3 regions of the Shewanella sp. SW24 genome follow, and region 2 is predicted to be linked to each of the others. Evidence: predicted binding sites of a transcription regulator. Region 2 holds the regulator's gene; each other region holds the start of a gene.
The links. Region 2 encodes sigma-54, which starts transcription at its own class of promoters, with help from an activator protein. Its sites were predicted from a motif close to GTTGGCACGNNNNTNGNNT; they were not measured.
Positions count from the first base shown of each region.

Region 1: a site for sigma-54 is predicted at 4,079-4,097, ahead of L5M17_RS04800 (P-II family nitrogen regulator). Genes of this name have one in related genera too.
Region 3: a site for sigma-54 is predicted at 1,733-1,751, ahead of L5M17_RS02435 (DUF3192 domain-containing protein). Genes of this name have one in related genera too.

Region 1 is NZ_JAKKSH010000003.1:163,039-173,259, forward strand. It holds gene narQ (nitrate/nitrite two-component system sensor histidine kinase NarQ) at 1-1,474, opposite strand, end outside; gene nrfA (ammonia-forming nitrite reductase cytochrome c552 subunit) at 1,700-3,103, shown strand; gene L5M17_RS04795 (hydrolase) at 3,258-3,800, opposite strand; gene L5M17_RS04800 (P-II family nitrogen regulator) at 4,145-4,483, shown strand; gene L5M17_RS04805 (ammonium transporter) at 4,494-5,744, shown strand; gene L5M17_RS04810 (hypothetical protein) at 5,923-6,261, shown strand; gene L5M17_RS04815 (tetratricopeptide repeat protein) at 6,389-7,582, shown strand; gene aroG (3-deoxy-7-phosphoheptulonate synthase AroG) at 7,933-8,988, shown strand; gene L5M17_RS04825 (hypothetical protein) at 9,092-9,268, opposite strand; gene L5M17_RS04830 (ABCB family ABC transporter ATP-binding protein/permease) at 9,741-10,221, shown strand, end outside.
Region 2 is NZ_JAKKSH010000008.1:54,206-64,426, forward strand. It holds gene L5M17_RS08525 (transposase) at 1-48, opposite strand, end outside; gene L5M17_RS08530 (OmpA family protein) at 721-1,410, shown strand; gene L5M17_RS08535 (molybdate ABC transporter substrate-binding protein) at 1,676-2,512, shown strand; gene mgtE (magnesium transporter) at 2,592-3,956, opposite strand; gene L5M17_RS08545 (HPr family phosphocarrier protein) at 4,207-4,482, opposite strand; gene rapZ (RNase adapter RapZ) at 4,469-5,323, opposite strand; gene ptsN (PTS IIA-like nitrogen regulatory protein PtsN) at 5,320-5,763, opposite strand; gene hpf (ribosome hibernation promoting factor) at 5,766-6,053, opposite strand; gene L5M17_RS08565 (RNA polymerase factor sigma-54) at 6,082-7,560, opposite strand; gene lptB (LPS export ABC transporter ATP-binding protein) at 7,668-8,399, opposite strand; gene lptA (lipopolysaccharide transport periplasmic protein LptA) at 8,396-8,950, opposite strand; gene lptC (LPS export ABC transporter periplasmic protein LptC) at 8,937-9,497, opposite strand; gene kdsC (3-deoxy-manno-octulosonate-8-phosphatase KdsC) at 9,494-10,045, opposite strand; gene L5M17_RS08590 (KpsF/GutQ family sugar-phosphate isomerase) at 10,045-10,221, opposite strand, start outside.
Region 3 is NZ_JAKKSH010000002.1:110,508-120,728, reverse strand. It holds gene syd (SecY-interacting protein) at 1-392, shown strand, start outside; gene L5M17_RS02445 (Zn-ribbon-containing protein) at 488-1,261, opposite strand; gene L5M17_RS02440 (hypothetical protein) at 1,261-1,644, opposite strand; gene L5M17_RS02435 (DUF3192 domain-containing protein) at 1,809-2,216, shown strand; gene L5M17_RS02430 (DUF2789 domain-containing protein) at 2,228-2,461, opposite strand; gene L5M17_RS02425 (GNAT family N-acetyltransferase) at 2,611-3,249, shown strand; gene L5M17_RS02420 (DUF962 domain-containing protein) at 3,242-3,547, shown strand; gene L5M17_RS02415 (DUF3301 domain-containing protein) at 5,293-5,679, opposite strand; gene L5M17_RS02410 (DUF3549 family protein) at 5,676-6,689, opposite strand; gene L5M17_RS02405 (YqcC family protein) at 6,852-7,172, shown strand; gene truC (tRNA pseudouridine(65) synthase TruC) at 7,159-8,004, shown strand; gene L5M17_RS02395 (hypothetical protein) at 8,126-8,320, opposite strand; gene L5M17_RS02390 (flavodoxin) at 8,442-8,906, shown strand; gene L5M17_RS02385 (PTS transporter subunit EIIC) at 8,858-10,221, shown strand, end outside.

The sequences.
Region 1 (10,221 bases), on a different contig from region 2:
TGGCGTTTAACGTCGCTTCTCGCGTGATCTGCAGTATGTGGATGTGTTGCTTTGCCTCTAGCCATTGTGGCGCAAGTTTATAGTCTAAGGTTATCTTTATATTCGTCTTTGTCCTGAGTTGCTCAAGCATAGCCTCTAAAGCACTTTTTAGATCGGGCTCTTTAATTGTGAGCCTAAAGGTGGATAGTAACTCCCTGAGCTGCACGTAGGCAGTGCTTACACCTTCGTTGATTTCGGTTAACTGCGCCTCAATGATTGGACTGCGGCAACTGCAATCTAAGTTTTTGCGTAATAAGCTAATTTGGATTTTTAGGAAAGATAGCACTTGACCCAAAGAGTCGTGCAGCTCCCGGGCAATCACGCCACGTTCCTCCATTAGCGCCAGTTGCTGTCTTTGCTCTGTGGCATTGTGGATCACGATTGAGCGGGTCAACATAATAGCGAAATTGTTAAACAAGGCGATATTGGGTGTTTGAGCGGCAATTAACTCTAAATAGCCTAAATTAGCCTGCTCAAATTGCAGTGGAAAACGGGTGCTCTCTTGAGTCATATCTGGCCAGCCGCCATCGGCCTCAATCACTTCAAGCTCTTGCTCGGGATACTGGATAATGAGTCTTAGGTAGTCGAGTGATTCATAGCCTTTTAACTGATTCAGCGCCGCCTTGAGCGCCTTATAATCGAGTTTATTTGCGTTTAATGTCAGTAGGTTATCATATAAGAATGCCAGCTCGTTGTTGGCCCTTGTCAGCGCTAAGGTTTTTTCTGCTACCTGCGATTCTAGGTTGCCATAAAGCGTCGCGAGTTCCTTAGCCGTTTTTTGTAGGGCATGGGTCAGCGCTGTAAGTTCAATGTATTCGGTCTCGGGCATTTCTATTTCAAAATTACCCTTAGAAATCGTGTTGGCCGATTCCATCAGTTTTTGCAGTGGGATCACTACTTTCTTCTTTGTAAAACGCACGGCCACAAAAGCGATAATGAGCATGACGCCTAAGCCTAATATTTGGCTGGCGGCAAGGAGCCTGAGTTTAAAGGCGGCGTAGTGCTCCATCTCAAGCACCAGTAAATCTATGGTATCAACAAAGTCCTTCAGTGAGGCGACATAATCGCGGGAGTTTTCTTGTTCTATGTAGTGTTTCATCACCAGCCATTTATCGATGACAAGCTGATATTGAGCGGCAATTTCTGGCGGACTAAACCAACTTTCCGAGGGCTTTAACGTGTCGGAATAGAGCGTATTTTCGAATTCGGTGATTTTATCCTGCGCAGCATCACTGCCTGAGTTGGCGTAAAACATTAACCGATAGCTTTGCATCCTCAGCGACCCTGAGGCATTAATCGCCTTGGCGTCGCCTAAGCTGTAGGACAAATTGATGATAGCAAAAGTCGATAAACTACTAGAGAGCAGAATAAGTACTAACATTAATCCTAAGATTTTTGAGGTTAGACTACCTCGTTTCATTAATCCGCTGTTCATTTTGATGGCCGCTGTTATGGCACTTTGCAGTGGTTTTTACATTAGAAAATAATGTAATACATTAACAAAAGTATAGAAATGTGAACAACAACACCTTTACATTTTGATCTAGCGCAAACTTCAACCTAGATACCCCCTAAGAGGTATATTTTTAGCAGGGTTAAATCACTAAGTTTGACCATGGAGATGTCGTGATTTACAACAATAATGCAACACGGAGATGAGATGATGAAGAAGATGACAGGTAAGTCCTTTGCACTGAGTGCACTGGTTGCCGCCAGCTTCATGGCAGCGGGCGCAATGGCGAGTGATAAAACAGAGCCTCGCAACGAAGTTTATAAAGATAAATTTAAGAATCAATATAATAGCTGGCATGATACCGCAAAGAGTGAAGAACTTGTCGATGCGATTGGGCAGGATCCTAATATGGTGATCTTGTGGGCTGGCTATGCATTCGCAAAAGATTACAACGCTCCTCGCGGCCATATGTATGCCGTGACCGACGTGCGTAATACCCTACGTACTGGTGCGCCGAAAAATGCGGAAGATGGTCCATTGCCTATGGCATGTTGGAGCTGTAAGAGCCCTGATGTACCTCGCTTAATTGAAGAGCAAGGTGAAGATGGCTACTTCAAAGGTAAATGGGCTAAGGGTGGCCCTGAAGTCACTAACACCATTGGCTGTGGTGATTGTCATGAAAAAGGCTCACCAAAACTGCGGATCTCTCGTCCTTATGTAGACCGTGCAATGGATGCTATCGGTACGCCATTTGATAAAGCTTCGAAGAAAGACAAGCAATCTATGGTGTGCGGTCAGTGCCACGTTGAATACTATTTTGAGAAAAAAGAAGACAAAAAAGGTTTCGTCAAATTCCCTTGGGATATGGGCATAACTGTTGACCAGATGGAAGTTTACTACGACGGTATCGAGTTCTCCGATTGGACTCATGCGCTGTCTAAAACACCTATGTTAAAAGCGCAACATCCAGAGTATGAAACTTGGAAACTGGGTATTCATGGTAAAAATAATGTCAGTTGTGTTGACTGCCATATGCCAAAAGTGACAAGCCCTGAAGGTAAGAAATTTACCGATCATAAAGTGGGTAATCCATTTGACCGTTTCGAAGAAACCTGTGCAACTTGCCATAGCCAAACGAAAGAATTCTTAGTTGGCGTCACTAATGAACGTAAAGCTAAAGTTAAAGAAATGAAACTGAAAGCGGAAGAGCAATTAGTGAAAGCGCACTTCGAAGCTGCTAAAGCGTGGGAATTGGGTGCAACTGAAGCTGAAATGAAGCCTATCTTGACCGATATCCGTCATGCTCAATGGCGCTGGGATTTAGCGATTGCTTCCCATGGTGTTGCTGCTCATGCTCCTGAAGAAGCCCTACGTGTTTTAGGTACTTCAGTGAATAAAGCTGCTGATGCTCGTGTGAAGTTAGCGCAATTACTCGGTAAAAAAGGCATCACAGATCCTGTTGCGATTCCTGATATCTCTACTAAAGCTAAAGCACAAGCAGCCTTAGGTATGGACATGAAAAAGATGAATGCTGAGAAAGAAGCATTTAAGAAAGACATGTTACCTAAGTGGGATGAAGAAGCGAAAAAACGCGAAGCCACTTATAAGTAGGTTTTAATCAATCGTGGTTGAGTTTTCGATATGAGCTAACCCCTCATGCAAACAAAAGCCCTCGCTGACTCAGCGGGGGCTTTTTTATGGAAAAAATATCGAGTAATGTCAGGCGTTGATCATGCTGGCCGAGTGAATACCACGGGCTAAATCGCTATTTGATCAGTTTTAATAACGCCCTAAATCGCTCGCCTTGGGCTTGATGTTGTAATTCAAATAATAGCGATTCCACGTTAGTTAATAGGGCGCCCCTGGCCGTCATCATTTGGATCCCAAGTTGTTTATTCTCAGCACTGCGTGACGATACGCAATCGGCGACTAAATGCACCGAATATTGCTGTTCGATAAGGTCACAACAGGTTTGGTAAACACACACATGGGTTTCAATACCCGCGACTATGACGTGTTTGCGATTCGTCTTAGTTAATGCCTTTGCAAACGCGTCACAGTGCCAGCCGCTAAAATGCTGCTTAGCAATGGGTGAGCTGGTTTTCGCAAGTAAGGTTTGCAGCTCAGTGCTAGTTGCTCCGAGTTTATCGGGTAGTTGTTCTAACCACAGTATTGGAATTTCAAATAATTGTGCGCCTTGGATTAAGGTCTGTAGTTGTTGATGCAGCTTGTCACTGTTATCCATGATTTGTGCAAGTTTTCCTTGCACATCGACGATAACGAGAACACATTCTTCTGGTTTTAACATCGGGCCTTCCTTCTGCGCTTGATGATTGTCTTAGTGATGATCTTCGCTTTTGTCTAAGAGCTTGTGTTGTGATGCTCAGATTTCATCTCGATTTACGCTTCCCCCAGTAGACCCTAATTTAACCTTGTTACCAATAGGCCTAAGGTCGAATAGCTGTCGCACTTAAACTGCTCACTAAAAGAGTGCATCGCACCAGTTAGTGCTCGATTATGGTGCATTTTTAACCTTAAAAAATAGTGTTAAACAATTTAAACCAATAATAATCAATAGATTAAATTGTTGGCCTAATGATTGAATTACCTTTGATACAAGTTAATAACAATCGCGTTTTTTTGGAGGTCAGGATGAAACTAGTCAGCGCTATCATCAAGCCGTTTAAGTTGGATGATGTCCGTGAAGCTATCGCCGGAATTGGTATTGAGGGCATGACGGTGACCGAAGTGAAAGGTTTTGGCCGTCAGAAAGGGCATACAGAGTTGTATCGCGGCGCCGAGTATCAGGTGGATTTTTTGCCAAAAGTAAAACTAGAAATTGCCACTAAGGCTGAAAATCTCGACATGTTGATTGAGGCCATTACCACTGCGGCTCATACGGGGAAAATTGGTGACGGTAAGATCTTCGTCGTTGATTTAGAACATGCTATCCGTATCCGTACGGGTGAACTTGATACTGAAGCGCTATAAGGGGCTGACAATGGAAGAATTAACGAAATTAGGCGGCACAGTCACTGAACTACGCTTTGCACTCGATACCTTTTACTTTTTGATTTCTGGCGCTTTAGTCATGTGGATGGCGGCGGGATTCGCTATGTTAGAAGCGGGTTTAGTTCGCTCTAAAAATACCACTGAAATTTTAACTAAGAACGTTGTGCTGTACGCGATTGCCTGTGTGATGTATCTGTTGGTTGGCTATAACATCATGTATGTGGATAACACTGAAGGTGGCTGGTTACCGTCAATTGGCACCTTAATTGGTTCGCAATCAGCAGATGCGAGCCATGCATTAGAATCTGACTTCTTCTTCCAAGTTGTATTTGTGGCAACGGCGATGTCAATTGTCTCTGGTGCTGTGGCGGAACGGATGAAGTTGTGGGCTTTCTTGTTCTTTTCTGTGGTGATGACAGCGGTTATCTATCCAGTAGAAGGTTATTGGACTTGGGGCCAAGGTTTTATCGCTAAACTGGGCTTTGTAGACTTTGCTGGTAGCGGTATTGTGCATATGACGGGGGCGACCGCGGCGATTGCTGGCGTGATATTGCTCGGTGCGCGTAAGGGTAAATACGGGCCTAATGGCCAAGTGAATCCTATTCCAGGCTCTAACTTGCCAATGGCAACCTTAGGTATGTTTATTCTGTGGATGGGCTGGTTTGGCTTTAACGGCGGATCGCAATTAATGGTGTCGGATGCGGCGAATGCAAGCTCAGTGGCGAAAGTGTTTGTGAATACCAATACCGCAGCGGCTTTTGGTGCCATCTCAGCTCTTATCGTGTGTAAGATGATTTGGGGTAAAGCGGATTTGACCATGATCCTTAACGGTATTTTGGCTGGATTAGTGGCGATTACGGCAGATCCTCTCTCGCCTTCATTGTTAATGGCGGGTGTGATTGGTTTAGTGGCGGGCGGTGTGGTGGTGTTCTCGATTGTGGGCTTAGATCGCATTAAGATTGACGATCCCGTCGGTGCGATTTCAGTACACGGTGTGGCTGGTTTCCTCGGCTTAATGTGTGTGCCATTATCCAATGCCAATGCAACTATTACCGGACAGTTGACGGGGGCAGCGATCATTTTCACTTGGGTATTCTGCTCATCATTTGCTGTCTGGTATGTGATTAAGATAACCATGGGGATCCGTGTTACTGAGGAAGAAGAATACAACGGTATGGATGCTTCTGACTGCGGTATTGATGCCTATCCTGAGTTTGTTACGGTCAAAAATGCGGGCTGATTAAACTTGCACATTAATGCGTGATTCACCTTGATGCTTAGCTTGGATCGAGGGATAGTGAAGCAGAGCCTAGGCTCTGCTTTTTTATGGGTAATCACTGTGATTGAAGTTTTAGCACAGGGTCATAAGCTTAATTACTGAGCAATTCTGTTTTCTTGCATAAATTAAGGAGTGTTCTATGAGCTTGAATATAAAAACAATAGGTCAATTTTCGCGACTAAGTCTTATCGTCATTTCTGGCTGGATATCGGTTTCTGCCTTTGCAGGAGAAGTGATCGTTAATCGCTCAAGTGAGCCTGTCGATGCCTTTGCCGTGCGTGATCAAGTGCTCAAGGATTTTGAATGGCAGGAGTCACTTCGTCGCCAGCAGCAAATCCAAATTCTGCAGGCTTTACCCTCAGGTTGCGTTACGGTCATGAAACCCTATCGACATTTTACCTGTGGAGAGCATAACTATCGGCCGTATGATTATCAGCAGCGTGAGTTATACATAGAAGTTGACCGACCTTCGCAATAGTTAATTCGTTAAATTATTTGCAATTATTTTCAATCGATCGCGATTATTATTTTTTGTAACCATTTTATGTCGTCTTTTTCGCCATTTGTAATAAGCTCAAATAGGAGCTAATGGTGTGGGAGGACGTATGTCGAAACTATTCCGAGCCGTATACTTGAGTACGATCTTGAGCGTTGTATTCAGTCAATTGTTTGCTTGTAGCTCGACGACCATTGAGCCTAATCCGTCGGATCTTGAGTCGTTACTTGCCGATTCACTGTTTACCCCTGTGGCCGATATTCCTTCTGTTGCGGATATTTTTTATCTGCCACCCGAGGTCGTAACAGACGTAAAACGTCGCTATGGGATATACACTTTGTCACACAATAACAACATGTTAGCCAATGAATGGTTAGCTAGTTATATTAATGCGAGTCAAACCAATAGCGCTAACATTGATTTTCGATATCAAGATAATCTGACCCAAATTGCCCGTGAAACCTACGCCCAAAAGGCGGGTAATTGCATGTCTTTAGTGGTCATGACTTCTGCGTTAGCGGACATATTGAATGTGAGTGCTGAGTATCAAGATATTGCGATAGAACCCGTATGGGATAAGCAAGGTGATTTCTATTTAATCAATGGGCATGTGAATTTACGCTTACTTCCACCTGAAAACGCACATTCAGTTTATGTGTCATCTACCGCAGTTTTAGTGGACTTTATGCCAGAGCGAGCTCTACGGGGATACGGTAAAACCCAAGTGGATCGGCAGACCTTAATCAGCATGTTTTACAACAATATGGCGGCAGAGTCTTTGGTGAACGGTGATTTAGACAGGGCCTATGCCTTGATTCAAGTGGGTTTAAAAGTCGGCCAGTTTGTTCCTTCACTCAACACGCTCGCCATTATTTACCGGCATAAAGGTGATGAAAAGCGGGCCGAACAGGTTTATCGCTATGCACTCAAGTTTGATGCGAAAAATCTGACAACGCTTTATAACTTAGCCTTGATTTTAGGGGAGCAGGGGCGGCTTGATGAATGGGCCGAAATTAATAAAGTGCTTGAATTAGCGCGAATACGTAATCCCTATTATTACTATGACATGGGGCAGCAAGCCTATGATGAGCATCAATACGACGAGGCCTTGGCTTGGTATCAAAGGGCGTTGGCAAAAGCGGATTATCGTCATGAGTTCTTCTTCGGTTTATCTAAAACCTACTGGGCGCTGGGGGACGAAAAGCGTGCCAAACTGAATATGGATAAAGCCTTGGCTTTGAGCCGAGATGAGTCAGAGCGTCAACGCTATCAGAGCAAGTTACAAGTCATGTTACAGCATTAGCATTTGCCCGCTCTTTTCTATAGAGCGCTGGCCATCAATTAAGCTTATTACGGGTAAACATCTTTGCTTGCTAATATAGGGCACCTAAATACACTTGCAGTAAATATGTTTATTCCTTTTTATCCGCCATATTCGATTTTGTTCATCAAGGCCGTGAGTTAGCTGGCATATTTGAATTTTGATTTTTTTTAAATATATTAAAACAATAAGTTATATTTGATTTTTTGAAATGGAGACAACTTGGTTGCATTGGCGCTTGAGACTCGATAAATTGAACTCAGTATTGCAGTTGAGATCCCTTATCGCAGCGATAGAAATAGCCTAAACACCAGCGTTGGAGCAGTAAAATTATGTATTACCAAAATGATGACGTTCGCATTAAAGAAGTAAAAGAGTTACTTCCACCTATCGCGATTCTTGAACGATTTCCTGCTTCCGAAAAAGCCTCTGCGACTGTGTTTAATGCGCGTAATAGTATCCATAATATTCTGGCTAAGTCTGATGATCGTCTATTAGTGGTGATTGGGCCTTGTTCTATCCACGATCCCAAAGCTGCGTTGGAATATGGACAGCGTTTGGTCTCACTGCGTGAACGTTATAAAGATCAACTCGAAATTGTGATGCGAGTGTATTTTGAAAAACCAAGAACCACAGTGGGTTGGAAGGGGCTGATTAACGATCCTTACATGGATAACAGCTTTAAACTCAATGATGGTTTACGCACCGCCCGTAAATTATTAGTGGATTTGAACGACAGCGGTATGCCAACCGCGGGTGAGTTTCTTGACATGATCACCCCACAATATATGGCTGATTTAATGTGCTGGGGAGCCATTGGCGCCCGTACGACAGAATCTCAAGTACACAGAGAGTTAGCCTCGGGTCTTTCTTGTCCGGTCGGCTTTAAAAATGGTACTGATGGCACGATCAAAGTTGCTATTGATGCGATAGGTGCTGCCAATGCACCACACCATTTTTTATCTGTGACTAAGTTGGGCCATTCGGCGATCGTTTCGACTAAGGGCAATCCTGATTGCCACATTATTTTACGGGGTGGCCGCGAGCCCAATTATAGTGCGCCGCATGTCACTGAGATTAGCCAGCAATTGTTAAAAGCCAAGCTTGCCGACAACATCATGATCGACTTTAGCCATGCGAATAGTAGTAAAGAGTATCAACGTCAGTTAGTGGTTGCTGAAGATGTCGCTGGTCAAGTGGCGGCGGGAAATACTGCTATTTTTGGTGTTATGGTAGAAAGCCATTTAGTGGAAGGTCGTCAAGATCTTATTGAAGGTCAAGAGTTATGCTATGGGCAGAGTATTACCGATGCGTGTATTGGTTGGGATGATACCGAGCGTCTGTTAGCCATTTTGAACCAAAGCATTATCGAACGCCGTCAGGTTTAATTGTCTGCTCGAGCGAACATAAGCCGCAACTATACCTGAGTTAGCCGTTAACGATTGCGGGTTAAGTAAAAACAAAGGCGCTATCCCGGCGCCTTTGTTTTATCTATTTATTGCTTATTTCAACAATGTATTCATTTGCTTTGGCTAAGCTACCAAAGGCGGCAATAAGGTTGTTTCTACCTTTATCTTGTATCTCTGGATTGCCTGATTCGATCATCATCCACACCCAAGTTTGGATCAGTGGTAATGGCGGGTATTGAACTTTAGCGGAATCCAACATAAAGCTTCCTTTGATCTTAATTTAATTTGTTTGTCTTAATGTTCTCGCTAGAACTTGGGCGTATGAATCGCAAAATCTAGCGCGTAGAGGTTAACAAATTCTATTGATTTGTATAACCGCCTCCATGGCATTTTGGGCAAAACTGCAAAAATAATCAACAGCAGCAACTCTGTGCCAAGCCTTCTTCCATTGCACTCTTATCCTCCTACATACGGCTCTGAGGTTAAGTAAAACGGTACATGCCTGAACACAAATCAGTATAAATTCATTTATTGTGAATACGCCAGTGTAATGCGTAAGTATGATGTTTTGACTTTAAATGCAATCAAAATAGCAGCTGAGTATGTCGTGAATAAGTCTATTTGTCTGTCAGGAAAATCTGATTGATTTTATTCAGACTTTGCTAGTTTCGCTTAGCTTATGTTCGGTGTGAACTGTTACAATTGGCATAACTCATTCAAGGTTATGTCCTATGCGCCCAACGTTATATTTTGAAGGTCCAGTCGATAAATTAAACTGGCACGTCATGAAACTGCTTTGGCCTTACTTATTGGAATACAAAGGCCGTATTGCGCTGGCGATGTCATGCCTCATCATCGCTAAGCTGACCAGCGTGGCTCTACCTTTTATTCTGAAGCATTTGGTCGACACCTTAGATGCCGATAAAACCGCGCAAGCCCTCAGTGTGCCCGTAGGATTAGTGTTGGCCTATGGTGCGGTACGTTTACTAACGGCGATTACGGGGGAGATCCGCGATACCTTGTTTGGCCGCGTAACCGAGCGGGCGATCCGCCGTTTAGGCTTAGCAGTATTCGACCATTTACACCGACTGGACCTCGACTTTCATCTAGAGCGCAAAACCGGCGGCCTATCCCGCGATATTGAACGCGGCACCAGCGGCGTGAGTTTCCTCATGCGTTTTATGGTGTTCAACATAGTGCCAACCTTGCTCG
Region 2 (10,221 bases):
AACCTCGGTGATAACATGTAGCTTGAGACTATTTTCTGCGATTCCCATGAGCGTTCCCTCTTTTACTGCCTTCGAACCAAAATATGACCGTTTGCGTTGCCTTTTATTGATGATATTGACGCTGTTCTAAATCCCACAGGCTCAGACCTAGGTGGCGCAGACAAATCCATTCGTGGCGACATAGTGCGATAAAGTTCATGACTGTTTTCATACTTCCTCCTTTATGACCCTAAATACTCGAGTGCATTTTCTGTCTCGATAGGTCCATTTAATTTGGATTAATCCTGTTGAAGTCGACTTGAGTTTTCGGCGATTTCTACCGCGTCTGACTGTCTACTCACTTAGTAGTATGTAAAATTCGTGCCAATATTCTAATTTTTATTTTAATGTTTAAAATCATTGGCTTGTATATTCGATTAAAACGGCGTGATTTTTTAGTGCTGCCAAAAAAGGTGCAAGGCGCACTATTTCGGTGCCATTGGCTTGATATGGAGCAGGGCGGTCTAAGCCATGATTGAAGCCCGAAATCTGTATCTTTGCTGACTAAAATCTGGATTAGCATAATTGAAGATGGATAAAGGATTGTCTCCAGCGCAATTGCTTATATACTGCCTGCTTTGTGGCAATCCCTAGGTCATTCGTATTACCTAATGGACGTGATATTTCTTGCCCTTTTGAGCGGTATTCACAGTCATCAATCATATAAAGAGGTTATAAATGATGAAGTGTTTTCAGGCAGTGCAATCTAAACCATCCCTGTTAGCCATAGTGGTATTGACGACCGCGCTAGTTGCATCGGGTTGTACAACAATCAATCCCTATTCAAACGAAGAACAAACCGCTAAAGCGACCAGTGGCGCATTGATTGGTGCCGTCGCGGGTGCCGCAATTGGAGTGGTATCTTCGAGCAAGAGCGACCGCGGTAAAGGCGCCTTAATTGGTGCTGCATCGGGCGCTGCCGTCGGTGGTGGTATTGGTTATTATATGGATGTGCAAGAGACCAAATTACGCCAACAATTAGCCTCAACGGGCGTGAGTGTGACCCGTAACGGCGATAACATCATTTTGAATATGCCTAATGAAGTGACCTTCGGCGTAGATCAAACCGAGTTAAGCGACGGTGCTAAACGCGTGCTGAATTCAGTGGCGGTTGTGGCCAAGGAATACAGCAAAACGCAGCTCAACATATTAGGTTATACCGACAGCAGTGGTTCAGACTCTTACAATTTACGTCTGTCACAGGTCCGTGCTAGCGAAGTGGGTAATTACTTGATGAATAAAGGCGTTGCCTCTGCCCGTGTAAAATCAAAAGGTATGGGTGAAGCGAGTCCTATTGCATCAAATGCCAATGCAAATGGCCGAGCACAAAACCGCCGCGTTGAGATCGTACTAATACCAACGGGTAAATAGTCTGGTCTAAGCACTAAGTTCTCGCTGAAAAAGTCGCCTTGGGCGACTTTTTTGTTTTCAGTGGTGGGCTAATTGAGTGATTAGCTTGCCGTGCTTCAATTAGACAATTTGTCCTTTATGAAGCGCACCTTGAGTGACCAGCACCACAAACATATCACTGCTAATTACCTTGGGATGACTTCAGCTTGATCCCTTTATCGATTTCACGTTCTGTATGGGGATAAGTCACAAGAATGACTTTTAGTGCCTAAAGGAGAATATGACTATGATAAGTAAAAATGTGTTAATAGCCTTGAGTTTAAGTCCTGTCATCATGGTGACTGCTGTACAAGGAGTGCCGATGAAAGCCGAAGTGACCACAGGAGCCGCGCCGATAGAACTGCGCGCCGCAGGCAGTTTAAAGGCTGCGATGAGTGATATTATTGCTGCTTATCAAGCACAGTCGCAAATGAGTGTTGTAGCGCAATATGCGCCCTCAGGTTTATTGTTAAAACGTATTCAAGAGGGCGAGAAAGTCGATATCTTTGCCTCGGCGAATATGAAACATCCACAGGCATTAGTGGATTCGGGTCAGGGCGAAGCGGTGCAAATGTTTGCCCGTAATCAACTCTGCGCTGTTGCTCAAGACACAGTTCAGGTGACGAGTTCGACGTTACTCGATACCTTGTTAGATCCTAAGATTAAAGTCGGCACCTCAACCCCGAAAGCCGACCCCGCGGGTGATTATGCCTGGGCCGTTTTTGCTAAGGCCGAAGCGGTAAAACCCAATGCGAAAGCCGCGTTAGAGACCAAGGCATTACAACTGACGGGCGGCCCTGAGAGCGTTAAACCGCCTAAAGATCGCAACCCCTATGGCTGGGTGATGGAAAACAAGCAAGCGGATATCTTTTTAACCTATTGCACTAATGCTGTGCTGGCTAAAAAAGAAGTGCCGAGTTTACAAATCATCGATTTACCGCAGGAACTCGCCGTGGGTGCCGACTATGGTTTACTGGTTTTACAAGGCGCTAATACTGCCGCTACGCCGTTAGCTGAGTTTATTCTATCGACAAAAGGCCAAGCGATTCTGAGCAGTTATGGTTTTCAACCTCCGGCAAAATAGCCTTCTTTAGTTTTCCAGCGGGATAAAAAACGGCACCTTTGAGGTGCCGTTTTTGTTATTAGCTCAAACTGTTAAAGCGTTAGTTCATCAGGTAGAGCGTCGCTAACCCGAGGAAGGCGAACAGGCCAACCACGTCAGTGACTGTGGTGAGCACCATACCGCCAGCGAGGGCAGGATCGATTTTAAGTCTTTTTAAAATCAATGGAATACTCGCACCTGCAAGCCCAGCTACTGTCATGTTGATCAGCATGGCGCTACCAATTAATCCCGCCAGTGCCATATCATCCTTCCATAGCCACACGGCGACAAAGACTAAAATCGACCACATCAAACCATTGAGAAAACCAATCGATAGCTCTTTACCGATAAGCCAGCGAGCGTTGCTTTGGCCTATATGGCCTAAAGCAATACCACGGATCACGAGCGCTAAGGTCTGATTACCGGCAACACCGCCCATGCTAGGGACAATCGTCATTAGGATGGCGATAGTGGCAAATTGCTCAATAGTGCCTTCAAACATATTGCTGACCGACGATGCGAGCAGGGCGGCGAATAAGTTAATCGTGAGCCAGAGTGAGCGACGTAGGGTACTTTTTAGCACAGGACCAAAGGTATCTTCATCTCCGTCCATCCCCGCCATACCCATCATGGAATGTTCAGCATCTTCGCGGATAACATCGACTACGTCATCGATTGTGATACGCCCGAGCAGCTTACCATCACTGTCGACGACAGGTGCCGATACCCAGTCATTGCGTTCGAATTTCTGCGCGACTTCGCTGTCGGACATGCTCACAGGAATACTTTGAATATTGGGATCCATGATATTGCGAATTGTGGTGCTTGGCGCGCAAGTCAGCAGATCTGCCAGCCTAACACCGCCAAGGACTTTGTCCTGTTTGTCGACCACATATAAGGTATCTGTGGTGTCGGGTAGGTTGCCCCTTTGCCGAAGATAGCGCAGCACCACATCGATATTCACATCGGGTCTTAAGGTGACTGTATCTGTATTCATCAAGCTGCCGGCGGTCTCATCTGGATAAGATAGGGCTTGTTCTACCCTCAGGCGATTTTGCTCCGTCATCGACTGCAACACTTGTTTGTAAACGGCGTCGGGAAGACTTCGCAGAATATAGGCGAGATCGTCGGTGTCCATGCTTGCTGTCGCTTTCGCGACTCGCTCAGGGCTCATGCTACGGATCAGTGGGTCTTTGAGTTCTTCACTCAACTCATCGAGTATGTCGCCTATTTGTTCCTGATCGATGAGCTGCCACAGTACTTGTCTGGCACTTGGCGGTGATGATTCTAAGATCAGCGCGATATCTGAGGCGGCCATTTTTTGCAGCATATTGCGCACGTGTACGAACATGCCGCTGCTAAGCGCTTGGTTTAACTGGTCAAGACTATGTCCGGTGTGATCGTTTTCTGCATTATCTACGGGCATTTGTCCTCCATTGTGCGGCAAATTGGTTTGAGATCTTAGTGTTGGGCTAGGATTTTACGGTGACTAAGCGTCAGTCGATGACACAGATTAAGACGGCTAAGGTAAGGCCAGCGCCAGCGCAATGACCGCTAGTGTAATCGCCTGTGGCTTGTATCGTCGAGCGACAAATGTTTTGCCATGTGTGAATGGCAAGTTTTTTAAACTAGACATGAAGTGAAACTAACGATGAAGTGCTTAGTGTGAAGTGAAACTAACAGGCTTCGTCAAACTTAGCGTCGATTAAGGCACAAATGGCATCGAGAGCCGGCTCTGCATCTGGGCCTTCGGCGATAAGCTTGATGGTCTTACCCATGCCAGTTTCAAGCATCAGTAAGCCAAGCACACTGGCGGCCGATGCTTGTTTATCGCCTTGGATTAAGGTGATGGTCGCATCAAACTCGGAAGCCAGTACCACCAACTTAGTGGCGGCACGGGCATGTAAACCGAGCTTATTACAGATGGTTATCTGACGTTCAAGCTTTGGCATTGTTGAGCTCTCGATGACGGGCATACACTTTATGTTTACCGTTACTAAAGCGTTTGGCCAATTGCTCTGCGACGTAAACCGATCTGTGCTGTCCACCTGTGCAGCCAATGGCCACAGTTAAATAACTGCGATTGTTACGCTCGAGGTGCGGCAGCCAAGTCTCCAGTAAATTTTCGATTTGCCAGATGAACTTATTGACCAGTGGTTGGCGATTTAAGAATTCAGCCACGGGTTCATCTAAGCCAGTCAATGGCCGCAGCGCCAACTCCCAGTGGGGATTGGGCAGAAAGCGTACATCGAACATAAAGTCTGCTTCGGTGGGCATTCCGTGCTTAAAGCCAAAGGACTCGAAGTTGATCACGAGTTCTTTATCGACACTACCAAGGAGAATTTGTCTGACTTGGTCGCTTAAATCATAGATATTCAGATTCGACGTATCTATGTAGTGATCGACCAGTTTTGACATAGGCTCGAGCAGTTTCCCCTCCAGCTTTATCGCTTCTTGCAAAGACACTCGGCTCTTCGACAAAGGATGCAAACGGCGGGTTTCGCTGTAACGCTTGAGCAGAATTTTATCGCTGGAGTTAAGGAAGAAGCTCGTTAACTCAGTATCTGGAGGTAGGCTAGCGAGTTGTTTTACTAAGACCTTATCCTGCTCAGGCATGTTACGCACGTCGACACTGATGGCGACGAGATCGTTACTGCCTTTGAGTTGCTCAAGCAAACTGCCAATCAATGGCAAGGGAAGGTTATCGACACAATAATAGCCGAGATCTTCGAGTACCCTAAGGGCGACAGATTTGCCTGAGCCTGAGCGGCCCGACACTATGACCAGTTTCATCCAGTGATTACCTGATAGAGTTCCGTTTCATCATGCGTCTTGCGTAATTGCTTTAATATTTGCTTGTCGCTCAGCTTTTCGGCCATGCAAGACAAGGTACTTAAGTGCTGCTGACATTGGTCTGCAGGCACCAGTAGTGCAAATAAAATATCAACAGGTTGCTTATCGATAGCATCAAATGCTATCGGCTCTTCACACTTAATTAGTATGGCAATGGGCTGATCTATATCGGCTAGTCGACCATGTGGAATGGCGATGCCGTTACCTATACCTGTGCTCCCCATCTTTTCGCGCGCCACTAGGCTTTCGAATATCTCTTGAGATGAGAGGGTCGGGTACTGGGCAGCGACTAAGTCGCTGATGAGTTCCAGTACCTTTTTCTTGCTGCCCGGAGTGGCGCAGGTAGTGCACTCCGGCCGCAGTATGGTACAAAGTTCCATTATTAGTGTTTTGTTAACTTCTCTTTGTGTTTAATAACCTGACGGTCAAGCTTGTCAATCAGGGCGTCTATAGCGGCATACATGTCAGCATGCTCTGAAGTAGCAAAAACTTCACCACCTATGAGGTTTATTCTCGCTTCAGCAATCTGTTGCATTTTCTCAACATTGAGCACAACGTGCACATTATTGATCTGTTCGAAATGGCGTTCAAGTTTTGAAAACTTTTCTTCTACATATGCACGTAACGATTCGGTAATTTCGATATGGTGCCCACTTAGGTTTATTTGCATAGAAACGTCCTCCGATATCCACTGTAGGTTATAAACTTTTACGCTGATTAGAAGGTGGAATAAGCATAGCCTCTCGGTACTTCGCAATGGTTCTGCGGGCTACGTTGATCCCTTGTTCTGCCAGAAGTTGTGCCATCTTACTATCGCTTAATGGTTTTTTCTGGTTTTCCGCTGCCACCAGTTTCTTTATAAAGGCTCTGATTGCTGTGGATGAGCACTCACCACCATCGTCAGTACCGACGTGGCTAGAGAAGAAGTATTTTAGTTCAAAAAGTCCCTTAGGGGTATGCATGTATTTTTGAGTTGTGACCCGTGAGATGGTGGACTCATGCATTTCTACCGCTTCAGCAATATCGTTAAGCACCATAGGCTTCATGGCTTCTTCACCATACTCAAAGAAACCTTGCTGATATTGCACTATGCAATTAGCAACTTTAAGCAAAGTGTCGTTACGGCTTTCTAGACTCTTAATAAACCATTTAGCCTCTTGCAGATGGCCGCGAATAAATTGGCTATCGGCTTGGTTTTTTGTGCTGCGTGCCATAGAAGCATAATGTTGATTTACATTGATTTTGGGCATGCAGTCAGGATTAAGCTCAACGACCCAGCGGCCATTTTTCTTCGACACAGACACATCTGGGATAACGTATTCGTCATTATTGGGTGTGATCAACAAACCTGGGCGAGGATTGAGAGTTTGGATAAGTGCTATACCATCCCTTAATTCATCCTCTTTTAATTTAGTCTTACGCATCAATAACCTAAAGTCTCGGGCGGCGATCAGATCTAAATGATCTTTGATCAGCATACGGGCGTTTTCTAGGTTGGGAGTATCAGCGGCGAAATGCGACAGTTGGATCAACAGGCATTCACTTAAATCGCGGGCGGCAACGCCTATGGGATCAAAATGCTGAATACGCTTGAGTACGGCTTCGACTTCGTCAAGCTCAACTTCAGGATTGCCCATGGCTTCGAGAATTTCTTCAGTGCTTTGGGTGAGATAGCCCTGATCGTCGATGGCATCAATAATGGCGGTGGCAATGGCTAAATCGGTTTCAGAAAACGGCGTGAGGTTTTTTTGCCATTCTAAGTGTTCGTACAAACCTTCACTGGTCTCGCCTTGGAAGGGCATATCGTCTTCACGACTGCCGCCGGGGCCTGAGTTTGGGGAGGCGGTAAACACTTCATCCCATGTGGTGTCCATGGGGAGCTCATCGGGCATGGATTCTTTGGTTAGCGACTCTGCCGTGTCTATGGTGGAGCTGTCTTTTTCTGGTGGCAGAGTGCTAGATTCACTGAAATCCGTATCGGATAGCGTTTGGTTTACAGGGTTTTTAGTGGCGTCGAATTGATCCTCTTCCAGCTCGAGAAGGGGATTAGAATCTAATGCTTGCTGGATCTCTTGCTGCAGTTCCAGTGACGACAGTTGCAACAGACGTATAGCCTGTTGTAGTTGTGGCGTCATGGTTAACTGTTGACCCAGTTTGAGCTGGAGTGACGCTTTCATGTTACCGCTGATCCCTACGTTATTATTGTTAGATGAGGTCGCTTATTATTATCTTGAGTGAAGCCCAATGGCGGTATAAATTGCCTCCATTGGCTTCGCTCGATTAACTATAGCCTGAATTGTTCACCTAAGTACACAGCCCTAACTTGCTGATTGTCTAAGATCTCTGCTGGAGTTCCTTCGGCAATCAGGTTTCCGTGACTCACAATATAAGCATGTTCACATACATCTAATGTCTCGCGGACATTATGGTCTGTGATCAGTACGCCAAGGCCGCGACTTTTGAGTTGTTCGATAATCTTCTTGATGTCGATAACCGAAATAGGATCGACGCCGGCAAACGGTTCATCGAGCAAAATGAACTTAGGATTAGCGGCTAAAGCCCGCGCAATTTCGACGCGACGACGTTCGCCACCCGACAATGACATGCCTTGGCTGTCACGGATGTGGGTGATATGAAACTCTTCGAGCAGATGTTCTAGTTCTTCTTCTCGTTCTTCGTTTTTAAGTTCTTTACGAGTTTGCAGTACGGCCATGATGTTGTCATGAACAGTTAGCTTACGAAAGATACTGGCTTCCTGCGGTAAGTAACCTATGCCTTTGCGGGCACGCAGATGCATAGGATCTGCGGTTAAATCATCATCGTCGATAAAGATATGCCCCTTATCGCTCTTCACTAGCCCGACAACCATGTAAAAGGTCGTGGTTTTACCGGCACCGTTTGGACCGAGTAGGCCAACGACTTGACCGGTTTTTACCGTCAGACTGACGTCTTTAACCACTTGGCGACTCTTGTAACTTTTTGCCAGATTTTGTGCTCTTAAGGTGATTTGGGTCATTTAGAGTCCTGCTTTTTTACAGGTTTATCCGCCGGAGCGTCTGATTTAGCATCATCTTGATAGTTTTCAGGCTGAATAATAGTGATCACGCGATCGTCACCACTGCCAGTACTCTCGGCCATCAATTTCTGTTGAATCATGTTATAGCGGATTAAATTGCCTGTAACTTGGCTACCTGCTTGATCTAATGACGCCATACCTTTCAGTGTTAAGGTGCGGCTTGCCATATCGTAACGAATTTCTTTCGCGCTTGCCGATGCTGGGCGACCATCGTCTAATATTTGGCTATACGTAGCAGGGTTGCCTGTGGCGACCAAAGTTTTGCTATTTTCACCTTCAGCGGAAAATGCACGCAGTTCATTTGCTTGGATTTTTATTGAGCCTTGGGTAACTTCAACTGGACCAAAGAAGATGATCTGGTTGTTTTTGATATCCGCAGTTTGGCTCACAGCTTTAATTTTGACTTCTTGCTTTAAGTCGCCCACTTTCGCGAAAGCACTCATGCTCATAATTAGCATTAGGCTGGCAAGTAATACGTTATTTTGCTTCATATGTTCCTACTACCTGACTGGTCAATTGCACTTCTTGCGCGTTGAGGTCGGCATAAAGGCCTTGGCCTTGAATATTAAAATCTTTCCCTGTGACGTAAATGGTACGGTCAGAGGTCATTATCATAGTGTTGAGATCGAGTTCCAGATAACTGGTGGACAAGGTCTGAATCGGTTCTTCTGGGCTAATGGCATCGATAATAACATTATTTTCTAATACAACCTTGCCAGTTTCCTTGTTTAGCTTGCCCTGATCAGCCCTGAGCTGCCATTGTGCTTTACCTTGGTCTGGATAAACAAGATAAACAGGTTGAGTAAAGAAAGTTTGATTCGTTGAATCATAATGTTCCATGTGTTTCGCCGTCACACGGCTATTCACTAGTCCTTGCTCATTGAACTCAACACTGCGCAGATCTTCAACGATGAAATCTGGGGTATTTTGATCTTTTACTCTGTTATCGGAATCACCGCTGTGTTTGTTCTGGACCTGCCAGTAAAGCGCTAGTGCGGTTCCAAAAAAAGCGATAATCGCGAGTGTCACACGACTCATATACTCATTCCATGGGCCGAAGTGAATTTATTTTGACTTAGGAGTAACAGATCTGTGAGTTCACGCAGTGCACCGTGGCCACCATTGAGCATAGTCACAAAATGGGCGTGTTGGCGTACATAGGGGTGGCCGTCAGCAACACTGACCGCTAAACCGACGACATTCATCACGGGGAGATCGACAATATCATCACCGATATAAGCCACTTCTTCTGGGGTGACACCATAAAGTGCGAGCAATGCTTCATAGGGCTCGAACTTATTGTCTACGCCTTGGTAAATATGGGTAACACCAAGGGCTGTCATACGGTTTTCAACGATTTTGGATTGACGTCCTGTGATCACGGCGAGGTTGAAACCGCTGGTGAGTAGTGATCGCACGCCATAGCCGTCGCGGGTATGGAAAGCTTTGAGCTCTTCGCCGCTATTACTCAAGTAAATACGGCCGTCGGAAAACACCCCATCGACGTCACAGATTAACAGTTTAATCTTTTGCGCGCGTTGCCACACATCATCACTGATTGGGCCGTAAAATCCTTGCTGTGGCATTAAATGACTCCTGCTTTTACCATATCGAGCATGTTAAGAGCGCCGATAGGATGGCGATCTTTATCGATAACAATTAATCCGTTGATATTTTTTGAGTCCATCACTTGCAGTGCTTGGGCGGCCAATACATTATCCGTGATCGTGACGCAGTTACGGGTCATCACATCGGCAATGGG
Region 3 (10,221 bases), on a different contig from region 2:
CCGCCCCAGTATTATTTGACTCTAAGTGGGGCACGGGGGAGTTACTGCAAGTCTGGAATGATGACGATTTTAACTGCCTGCAACAAAACTTGATTGGTCATCTGATGATGAAGAAAAAACTGAAGCAGTCACCGACTTGGTTTATCGGTCTGTTAGATGAGGGAGATAAAATGCTCACCATCAATAACAGTGATGGTAGCGTATGGATTGAAATCCCTGGTGAAGTGCAATCTGAGCAATTGTCCTCGAGTTTGACTGCGTTTATTGAAGCATTATCGCCACGGATAGCACCACCCGTTAAACATGAAGAATTACCTATGCCCGCATTAGAACATCCTGGTATTTTCGCCAGTTTTAAACGTATGTGGCAAAACCTTTTCGGTAAACGTTAACTTCTGTGAGCGACATTTTTATTATCAACCTAAGTATTAACTCAACCTAAGCGTGGCTTATTTTAGGTTGAGTTTTGCAAGGGGATAAACAGATGTTATTGATGATCCCAAGACAGATTCGACACTATGCGGCAAGGCTCGCAGCGAAAATGAAACATATCCAATAAAGGTTCATCGAGTTTCCAATCATGACTGCCACAACGTGGGCAAGGTCGCGTTTTTTCTGAAGCCAAATCTTGGCCGCCAACGCGATATAAGTAGTAATAGGTCGGGATCTGAGTGAGATATTCGATACGACCGCGCAAATCCCAACCTCTACGAAATAAATCACTGTCCGGACTCGATAATTCCTCAAGTGCGGCAAATTCTGCTTTGGTGGCCGCCGCCATTTGTAACTCATCACAGGCTTGCCATTCGCTCTGCCAACGGATAATACGTTTATGATCGCCATTAAAGGTTGCGGGTATACGGTACAGTGGAATGGGCAATAAATTGTCGCCGCTGCGTAGGGGCGAGCACATATGCACAAAACTGGTGTATAGCAGTTGCCAGCTGGGTGTTTCGGTATTACTTACTTCAGAATTGATATCCTGACCAATAAACTTTTCCCGCGGCGCGAGTAGTTTAGCGTCGGTTAATTCTACTAAGGCTTTTTTGACCCAAGGGCTGTAATATTTGTGCGCTAAACTGCTTTTCTCTGGCATCAATAAACGCACTCTAAACTCACCGTCATTAAAGGCGACCGCAAATTCTCGTCCTAAGATTTGACCATTAGCTCGATAGGCTTCAAGGAGCTGATTAATTGCCTTCTCGGCGGCAGATATCGTGGTGTCGGCGAAGCATTCGAAGCGCAGTTCAGTGACAAACATTAAGCTGTTTTTCCTTGGATTTCTAATAAGTTGATGCGTTGTTTAAGTTCAAGCAGTTCGTTTTTTAATTGCATTATTTCTGTTTTTTGCTGCTCAGCATGACGTTCAAAATACGCCTGTTGCATCTGCAGGCGCTCGGCGAGCACTGCAAGGGTTAAGGTATCGTTAGTTGCGGGAGTGTCAGTTGTAGGGCTGATAGTTTGCAACTCAGCTAAACGCTCGCGATCCGCCTTAGGCATAGATTTAAATTGCTGTAAGCCTTGGATCAATATAGGTAAAGGTAGGCTACTACCTAAACGGGTTTTAATTAAGGCAAGGCTCGGTACTTTACCGCAGGCTTCGAGCGAACGTGCGGCCGCTAATACTTGGTCAAGGGGACTCATAATTAGCAAAATTCCTTAATTTGTTGAATTGTTTAAACCAATTTTAAAATAATAATTAATTTTTTCATTTAAAAACAGTGTGTTGTCTTGTGGCATTTATTTTGCTTATTGTCCAGCCGAAATACCATTTTTTAAGCTTCAATAATAATTACACAGGATGTCACATGATGAACCATAAATTGAATAACAAACTTATCGCCATCACTTTTTTAGGGCTCGCAAGCTTAGGTCTTAGCGGCTGCGTGGTCAATGTCGGTGATGGAGAATCGGGTTGGGATAGCAGCGAATCTTGGGAGAAAGTGCAGGATAAAAATCGCACTAACTTAACCAAACTGAGTTTAGGTATGCCTAAAGACCAAGTGATGATCTTAATGGGCACCGCTGATTTTAGTGAAGCCTATATTCAACAAAGTGCTCAACAAGGTGAAGCCAATAAAGAAGTCTTAGTGTTGTTTTATCGTACCCAGCGTAATAATGGCGATGGAAAAACCACTAAGGATGAATGCACGCCTATCGTGCTGAGCAACAATGCCTTAGTGGGTTGGGGTGAAACGGCTTACGGTAAAATCTGAACCAACGAGTCTTATCGTTTACGTAGCTGAGTGTCTAATTGCTCAATGGGCTCAGTCCAGAGGGCATCGGCTTCTAAACCTTCAATGATAAAGCTCTTTTGGGCAGGGGTCCAAAAGGGCGCTTGGCTTAAATGGATGTGATGGTCGATATCATGGGTTGCAATAAACTGCGCTATGGCCTCGTCGCTACTGTCTAAACCGAGTTGCTCAAACAAGTGGCTTAAGTCTACTGGAGTTGTATCCATCATTATTTCCTTTTCAGTATAGTGCCTTCGTTTAGAGTAAGCGCCTGATTGAAAAATGCAATCTATGATTAAAATTTGCACTTTTTAGTTTCCTTGGTAGATTAACAGTTACGCATAAAAAGTGTGAGCTAAGTCAAGGAATGCTAACGATGGACAATGAAATTCTGGAGGACTGCCGCGCAGTCTATTTGACCGCGGAAGACTTACGCATTGCCGCTTCTATTCTCTATAACGCTTACCATGATGATCCTTTTTTTGTCGATTCACTCTTTACCTCAGACAAAGCCGCTTATGAGCAAAAATTGCGCGCCGCAATCAGGGAAGAACTCAATACGTTATGGCAACAAAAACAAGCCCTCATTGGTTTATTCGACCATGAAAGACTCTTTGGGTTAGCCTGTGTAGTTACTCAAGAAGTGCCTTTAGGTGAAGGACGTTATTGGCACTGGCGCTTAAAGATGTTGTTAGGTACAGGTTGGCAATCGACTCAAGCGCTAATGAACAAAGAGTCCAGTATTATTGAACTTTTACCCAGTAAGCACTGCGGTATTTTGCAGTTTATTGCTCTTGCACCAAATGAACAGCATAAAAGACTTGGACATAAGTTAGTGCAAGCTGTGGTGAGTTGGTGTGATGAGCAGCCTGATTTGGATGGCATTGGTGTGTTTATCGCTCAGGAAAACCACTTGCAACTGTTTACTCAGCATGACTTTGTATCCATAGGCGAGCTGAGTATTGGCAGTGTCCATGGCCAGCTTTTATTCTATTCGGTTCAACAAGATGACTAACTCTTATAAACGTTTCGCCAATTTTTATCCTTTCTATTTATCCCAACACCAGCACCCGACTTGTCGGAAATTACACTTTGTTGGCAGTTGTTTAGTTCTGCTGCTGATTGGCATTGCCTTGGTTTCACAAGCCTGGTGGCTATGTTGGTTTATTCCTATTGTTGGTTATGGTTTTGCATGGGTGGGACACTTCGTATTTGAGAAGAATCGACCCGCGACATTTCAGTATCCTTTTTACAGTTTGATGGCAGATTGGGTGATGTTTGCTCAGATGATTCGCCGCTTTTTTAAACGTTAAAAAAACTGCTCGAGTGAGATGCCCATGCCCGTGTGAGAGATCGCTTACAAACGTTGTAGGACATAATGTTTTCTTTTTGATTGTTTTTTGTCCTACAATATTTAATTTCAAATAGAATCATTGGGTTGTATTTATTTTTCTTTGGTTGGTCCGTAATTAATTTTGTAGTCCGTTCTTTGAGCCGAACAAAAACGTTAGGGTTAACGTAGAATTCACTCATGGCCAAAGTAAATGGATAGCAAGGAAAGCGAAACAGGCCTAAGGGACGCAAGAAGCAACGAATTAAGATTTCAAGGTTGAAATCGCTGACGGTAGGAAAACTGTCATTCGCCTAGGATAGGCTAAGGAAAAGCAGGATTGCTTTTCAAGGATGATTAGGGACAGTGAGTTGTATCGTCAGGATGATGAATTTCAGGAAGAATACAGGACACGCTTAAGGATTAAGCATGAACTCGAAACAGGATGTGTCGAGATAAGGATAAAGTATAAGGGTGAACAGCTTGTACTAATCTATGGAAAATAAATTTTGCAGGATGCAATAGGAATACGTCATAGGAAGTGACAGGCTCTGTAAAAAGGATTTACAGGTCAAGGGACTGAGTGTTATCTCACGTAAGTTTGATACACAGGGACGAAAAGGAATTACAGGGACGACGCAGGACGCAAGTAGACGCATGGATGGTGCAGGGAGCACAAATCGAGCAGGACGGCTTACAAAGGATAAATGGGGCGCACTTTAGTTGCGCCCTTTTCTTTGGTTCATTTTCCGCATTAATCTGGCTTTGCCAAGCTATAACGCTATTCACGCTATAACGCTATTCACACAGACTTTATCTTCACGCTGCTTAAAGACATCTTGCCGTAAAACATGTTTACCAGTCTTACTTCTCTTATTGCCCAATGATTTACTCTGTGTTGACTGTGTTTTGGTCATGCGCCGAATGCTTGTCGAATTTTGAGCGATAGCGGTTTATGCATAAGTCCTTCAGGGGAGAACATCTAGCGCTTTGCTTGCTTTTGATTCGAATTGCCATCCTCCGTGTAAGAGATCTCTCACAAGTATGTAAGTAATTTGTAAGTCCAAAGGGTGGTTATGTCTCTGGGTTAGTTATTATTTTAATTTATATCAGTAGGTTAACCTGTTTGTTATCAATTGGGCTCACCATTTTTGTTAACATTTTAAATAATCCACAATGAGTACTTTCGTTGGTTGGCGTAGAATTCATCTTGTAGAAGGAATTGCGGGCAACAGGATGTTGGCGATCAGGATGATCGAACAGTGACTAAGGAATGTGACTTAAGGAAAGATAGGGATATAGGCCTTTCAGGATGAAAGAGAGCCAATACCAAGGAAGGGAGACTATCAAGGATTGATAGACTCATTGCATAGGATGGCAATGGCACAGGGAGTGCAATTGAATGGATGCAATACCCGTTTCATGGATGATGATGGAACCGCTCAGGAAAGAGCAAGCTTGGGACTGGATGACCAAGAGATAGGGAAGTACATGAGTACAAGGACCTCAAGGATTGAGCAGGGATGAAGCAGGACGCAGATTGACGCATGGATGGTGCAGGGAGCACAAAAATAGCGGGATAGCTTAACAGAGAATAGGAGGGCGTGGCTTTAGGGCCGCGCCCTTTCTTTTATAACTTTTACAGTGAGTTATTTTGCAGCACCAGAGAATAACTGATTATTCTCAATTCTGGCGAACAGCTTATTTGGGCATCATAGTCGATAATACTTAATGACACTTGCCTGAGCTACAGCCGCTTTGCGTACCACAACCGCCAAATTTCCCCTGCGCTGTCGGCGCCTCTTGCCATTCGGGCTCCGGGAAGATAGGCCATTCGATTTTTTGAATTTTCTTGCCTTGCATCCAAATATGGCCACTGTACTGGTTAATGCCGTCGGTGCTGAATTCAAATAAATATTTCGCTTTCCAACAAATCCCCGTGGTGCCGCCAATGCTAGGGCGGGCGGTTTCCATTGCTATGGCTAATAGTTGCACTTTTTGTCGCCAACATTCTTTTTCGGCAAAAATACGGCTCAACTCTGCCATTTGGCGTAACTGCCAAAAAAATGCGGCAATCACGACGAGGCCAATAATTAACAGTAAATCTGACATCATTTGCTAGCTGCCTTAAACAAACCACCTATGGCTTGTGATAGTTGAACACTTCGATTGGGATTTCTTAATTCGCCTAGTAGTTGATTGCGCAAACTAGGAATAGCCACAATATCAGCAAAGACCTGATTAAAAAAGGCTTGGGGCTGCAGTGCTAGGGCTTCTAAGTAAAGACTGCGACTTGAATCTTGTTTTAATACCGACCAGTTACGTCCGGCAATACTGATTAGGGCATTGGTATCTAAAGAGGCTTGGCCGTGTAGATGCTCAAACGCTTGTTGGCTGTGTTTGGCGCTAGAAGCCAAAGCTCGTAGGAAATAGGCTTGGTGCTCTGGGGCTGCATCTTGAAGTTTCGCGAGAATCTTATCGGCGAGTGTGTCGCTAATCAGCAAGTGTTCAAGGCATTGGCATAGGGCGATTTGCACTTCGATGGCGGCTGTATCAAAACTCAATACCAAGTGCTGCTCATGATCAAATTCTTTTGTGCGTACACACACATCGGCTATGCCTTGCATTCCAATATGTTGCCATTGTGATGGGGCAATTTGGCCTGACAGATATTGCACGGCAAACTCGTATTGTGATGAAGCGCGCTGGCCAAGTTGTTTACGAACGAGTGCGTTAAATACGGCAAGTTTTTCCTGGCTTGGCTTGAAATTAAACGGATTATTCGCGAGTCGTTCTTGCAGCTCATCACTGAGTGACTGAGTGGGATCTTGCCCTAATGCCGCTAATATCATTTCGATAAATTGTGAGCGCGGTGCAGGCGACAGTAATCCTTGCTCATCTAACGCCAGTTTTAGAAACCAAATAAAGTGTTGCTGGCTCGCATCCCAAAAGACAATAGCAAATTGTGCATGCCCTTGAATGGGATAAGGATAAGGGGCTGACAGAGATTCGATTTGGTGAAATGCGAGCATATCAATATGTTGCACCCTACGGCCAAGATCATACACTTGGAACTGGGTTTTGGCTGTGGTTAAAAACTGGCTTAAAGTAGTAATTTCAGTCATTTGGCTGCCATATCAATCAAAGAGGCTCAATAAATTGGCGCCATTATAGGGGGAAGTGCGTCTGGATGGTATGATTGCGGCACTTTAATCGACCTATTCAGCTTGTGGATTGTGGCAAGTTCCTCAATCACAATGGCTAATATGAGAATGGATCTGAAAGCTATGTTATACAGTCAAACCCAAGCTAAATTGGCTCAGATTACCCACGCGCTGCAAGCGGCCGAGTTGTGGTCTGAGCAAGCGCCTTCTGCCGCTGCAATGGCAAGCACAGCACCTTTTGCCTGTGATCTTATGCCCCTTGAGCAGTGGCTGCAGTTTATTTTGCTGCCTAGAATGCAGACTTTAATCGAAACGGGGGCGCCATTGCCGACTCAAATTGCGATTGCCCCTATGGCTGAACATGTTTGGCTGGATATGCCCCCGCGCCAAACTTTAATTAGCCTATTAAATGAATTGGATATGTTGTTAAATGAATCAAGATGATATCTGGCTTGAAACGCCTGAAAATGCAGTGAATGTATCCCAAGAGGATGATTCAGAAGAGCAGGCGCCTGAGATTGAAATTCTTTATGAAGATGAGCATTTAGTGGCAATTCATAAACCCGCAGGCTTATTGGTCCACCGCAGTTATTTAGCGCGTCGGGAGCGATTTTTTGCCATGCAGCTGACCCGTGATTTAGTGGGCTGTCATGTGTTTCCTGTACATCGTCTCGACAGGCCGACATCCGGCGTGCTCTTGTTTGCCAAGAGTAGTGAAGTGGCCAATGCTCTGTGTGAGCAATTTGCCTCCCATACGATTGAAAAACAATATTTGGCTTTAGTGCGCGGTAATATGCATGAGAGCGGTATTTTAGATTATGCGCTTAAGGTTGAGTTGGATGAATTAGGCGATAAGAATGCCGATCCCAATAAAGCAGCGCAGGAGGCTGTGACGGCGTATGAGCCACTACTCAATACTGAAATCCCGTATCAGTCAGGCCGATATCCCACTAGCCGGTTCGCACTGGTACGCTTGAGTCCTAAAACGGGGCGTAAGCATCAGCTTAGAAGGCATATGGCACATTTACGCCACCCCATCGTCGGTGATACCACCCATGGCGACGGTAAGCAAAATGCATTTTTTCGTGAGCATTTCGGTATTAATCGCCTGTGGCTTATCGCAAAAAAACTCACCTTTACACATCCAATAACTCAAACTCGGCTCAGCATAGAAACCGAGCTCGAGTCCGAGTGGGAAACCGTGTTTGCCGAGCTAGGTTGGGACGAGGCGACCTTGAGTCAGCAAGCTGAGTTATTCATCGCCCAAGAGGCGTGAACAGCAAGCGGCCAATGCTTGATATGGTGATATCAACTTAGCAGCGTGAATAAAATTAAGTGCATTCACTTTGCTTTGTTATTGAAACTAAAGTCATCGAATTTAAAACGAGGTGGATTGCTTAATCGAGGATTTGTGGCGTTTGTGCTGTTTGTGGCCGCAGCTCTTGCATCATAACGGCTAAGGTTGAGAATCCAGACGTGAGTGCAAGTGGCGATATGAGATTTTGCTGGGCGGAGTGGAAGTAGTTTTTACGTCGAATATGGGTTGTTTTATGGTGCTGTTTGAGGTGTTTTTGGCGGGTGGACTGTCGCATTAGATATTTTCTCACGCTCAATGGCTTGATTTATAAAAAATTTGCGCCTTAGCTTGCTCATACGCTGAACAATAAAGTAAGGTCAGCCTAATAAGGTTTGCAACGCGATGTGGAGTGTATCATGAAAAAGGTGAATCTGGTGTTTGGCACTGTATATGGTAGTGCACAATTTGCCGCTGAAACCCTAGAGAAAGAAATGCAAGTTTTAGGTTATGATGTCACATTGTGGCAACCTAATGAGGTAGCAAGCTTTATTCCTCCTCAGGATGAATTGTTAGTGGTGGTGACTTCGACGACCGGACAAGGGGACTTACCCGATGATATTCAGTCTTGGTACCATAATCTTAAACATCTAGCACCCTACTTACCTGAGCTTAGATACAGTGTGATAGCTCTAGGTGATTCAAGTTATGAGACTTTCTGCGGTGCAGGTAAGTCTGTAGATGCACTCTTGAGTGAACTTGGCGCTAAGCCGCTGGTGGAATTACTCGAAATTGATGCCTGTGAAACCATGGAACCTGAGGTTGAAGCGATAAAATGGCTAGAACGCTGGAATCAAGTCGTCAAAACCGAGCTCGTCGCTTAGGTAGTTTCGTCAATCTACAGTGGTTTAAATTTGCCCAGCGCTTAAGCCAAGCGCTGCTTATTCCTATTGCCATTTTACCCGCAGCTGGGGTTATGCTCGGCTTAACTGTTAGTCCGATTCCTTTTATGCCCGAAGAGCTGACAGTGCTGATGCTGGCGGTAGGTAAACTCATTTTCGCCATTATGCCGATGTTATTTGCCGTGGCTGTCGCTATTGGTTTTTGTCGCGATCAAGGCATTGCCGCCTTTTCGGCAGTGTTTGGTTATGGGGTGATGACGGCGACGTTAGCCGCACTGGCCGATTTGTATCGACTTCCAACCCAACCTTTATTAGGAATGGATACCTTAGATACTGGAATTGCAGGTGGCATGATGCTCGGTGGTATCACTTGCCTCGCAGTCCGTTGGAGTCAATATATTCGCTTGCCTGCGATTTTCTCTTTCTTCGAGGGACGTCGCAGTGCATCTTTACTTATTATTCCCCTAGCGATGAGCCTAGGTTATGTACTCGCCCATGTGTGGCCACCCTTAGCTTTATTGATTGAGCGCGTATCCGACTGGGCGGTTTATCAAAAACCAGCCATTGCTTTTGGCGTGTATGGCGCATTAGAGCGGTTACTTATTCCCCTTGGCTTACATCATATTTGGAATGCGCCTTTTTACTTAGAGGTGGGCCAATATCAGTTATTGGGGCATGAAGTCGTTCGTGGTGAGGTGGCGCGCTATTTAGCAGGCGATCCGCAGGCGGGAAACCTTGCCGGTGGTTATCTGATTAAAATGTGGGGATTACCGGCGGCTGCACTGGCAATGTGGCGCTGTGCTGATCCCTCAGAGCGGAATCGCGTGGCGGGTATTATGCTCTCGGCGGGGGCGGCCAGTTGGTTAACTGGGGTGACTGAACCTATCGAATTTGCTTTTATGTTTGTGGCGCCGATTCTATTTATTATTCACGCCTTACTCACTGGGCTCGCTTATTTTGTCTGTATTATGCTGGATATTCACCACAGCATAGTATTCTCTCAAGGGCTGGTGGACTTTACGCTGCTATTTCCATTGTCCCGTAATGCCAGCTGGTTTATTTTCCTTGGGCCTTTAACCGCCATAATATATTACCTGTTGTTTAGACTGAGTATTTTAGCCTTTAATTTGAAAACTCCCGGTAGGCTTGAGCATAACGACAGTAAAGGACCTAAAGAAAGTTTACGGGCGATTATTGCGGCGCTCGGCGGGCGTGAAAATATCGTTGAACTTAATGCTTGTTTGACACGGTTACGCTTGAGCGTGCACAAGCCTGAGTTAGTCAATAAGGTGCGTTT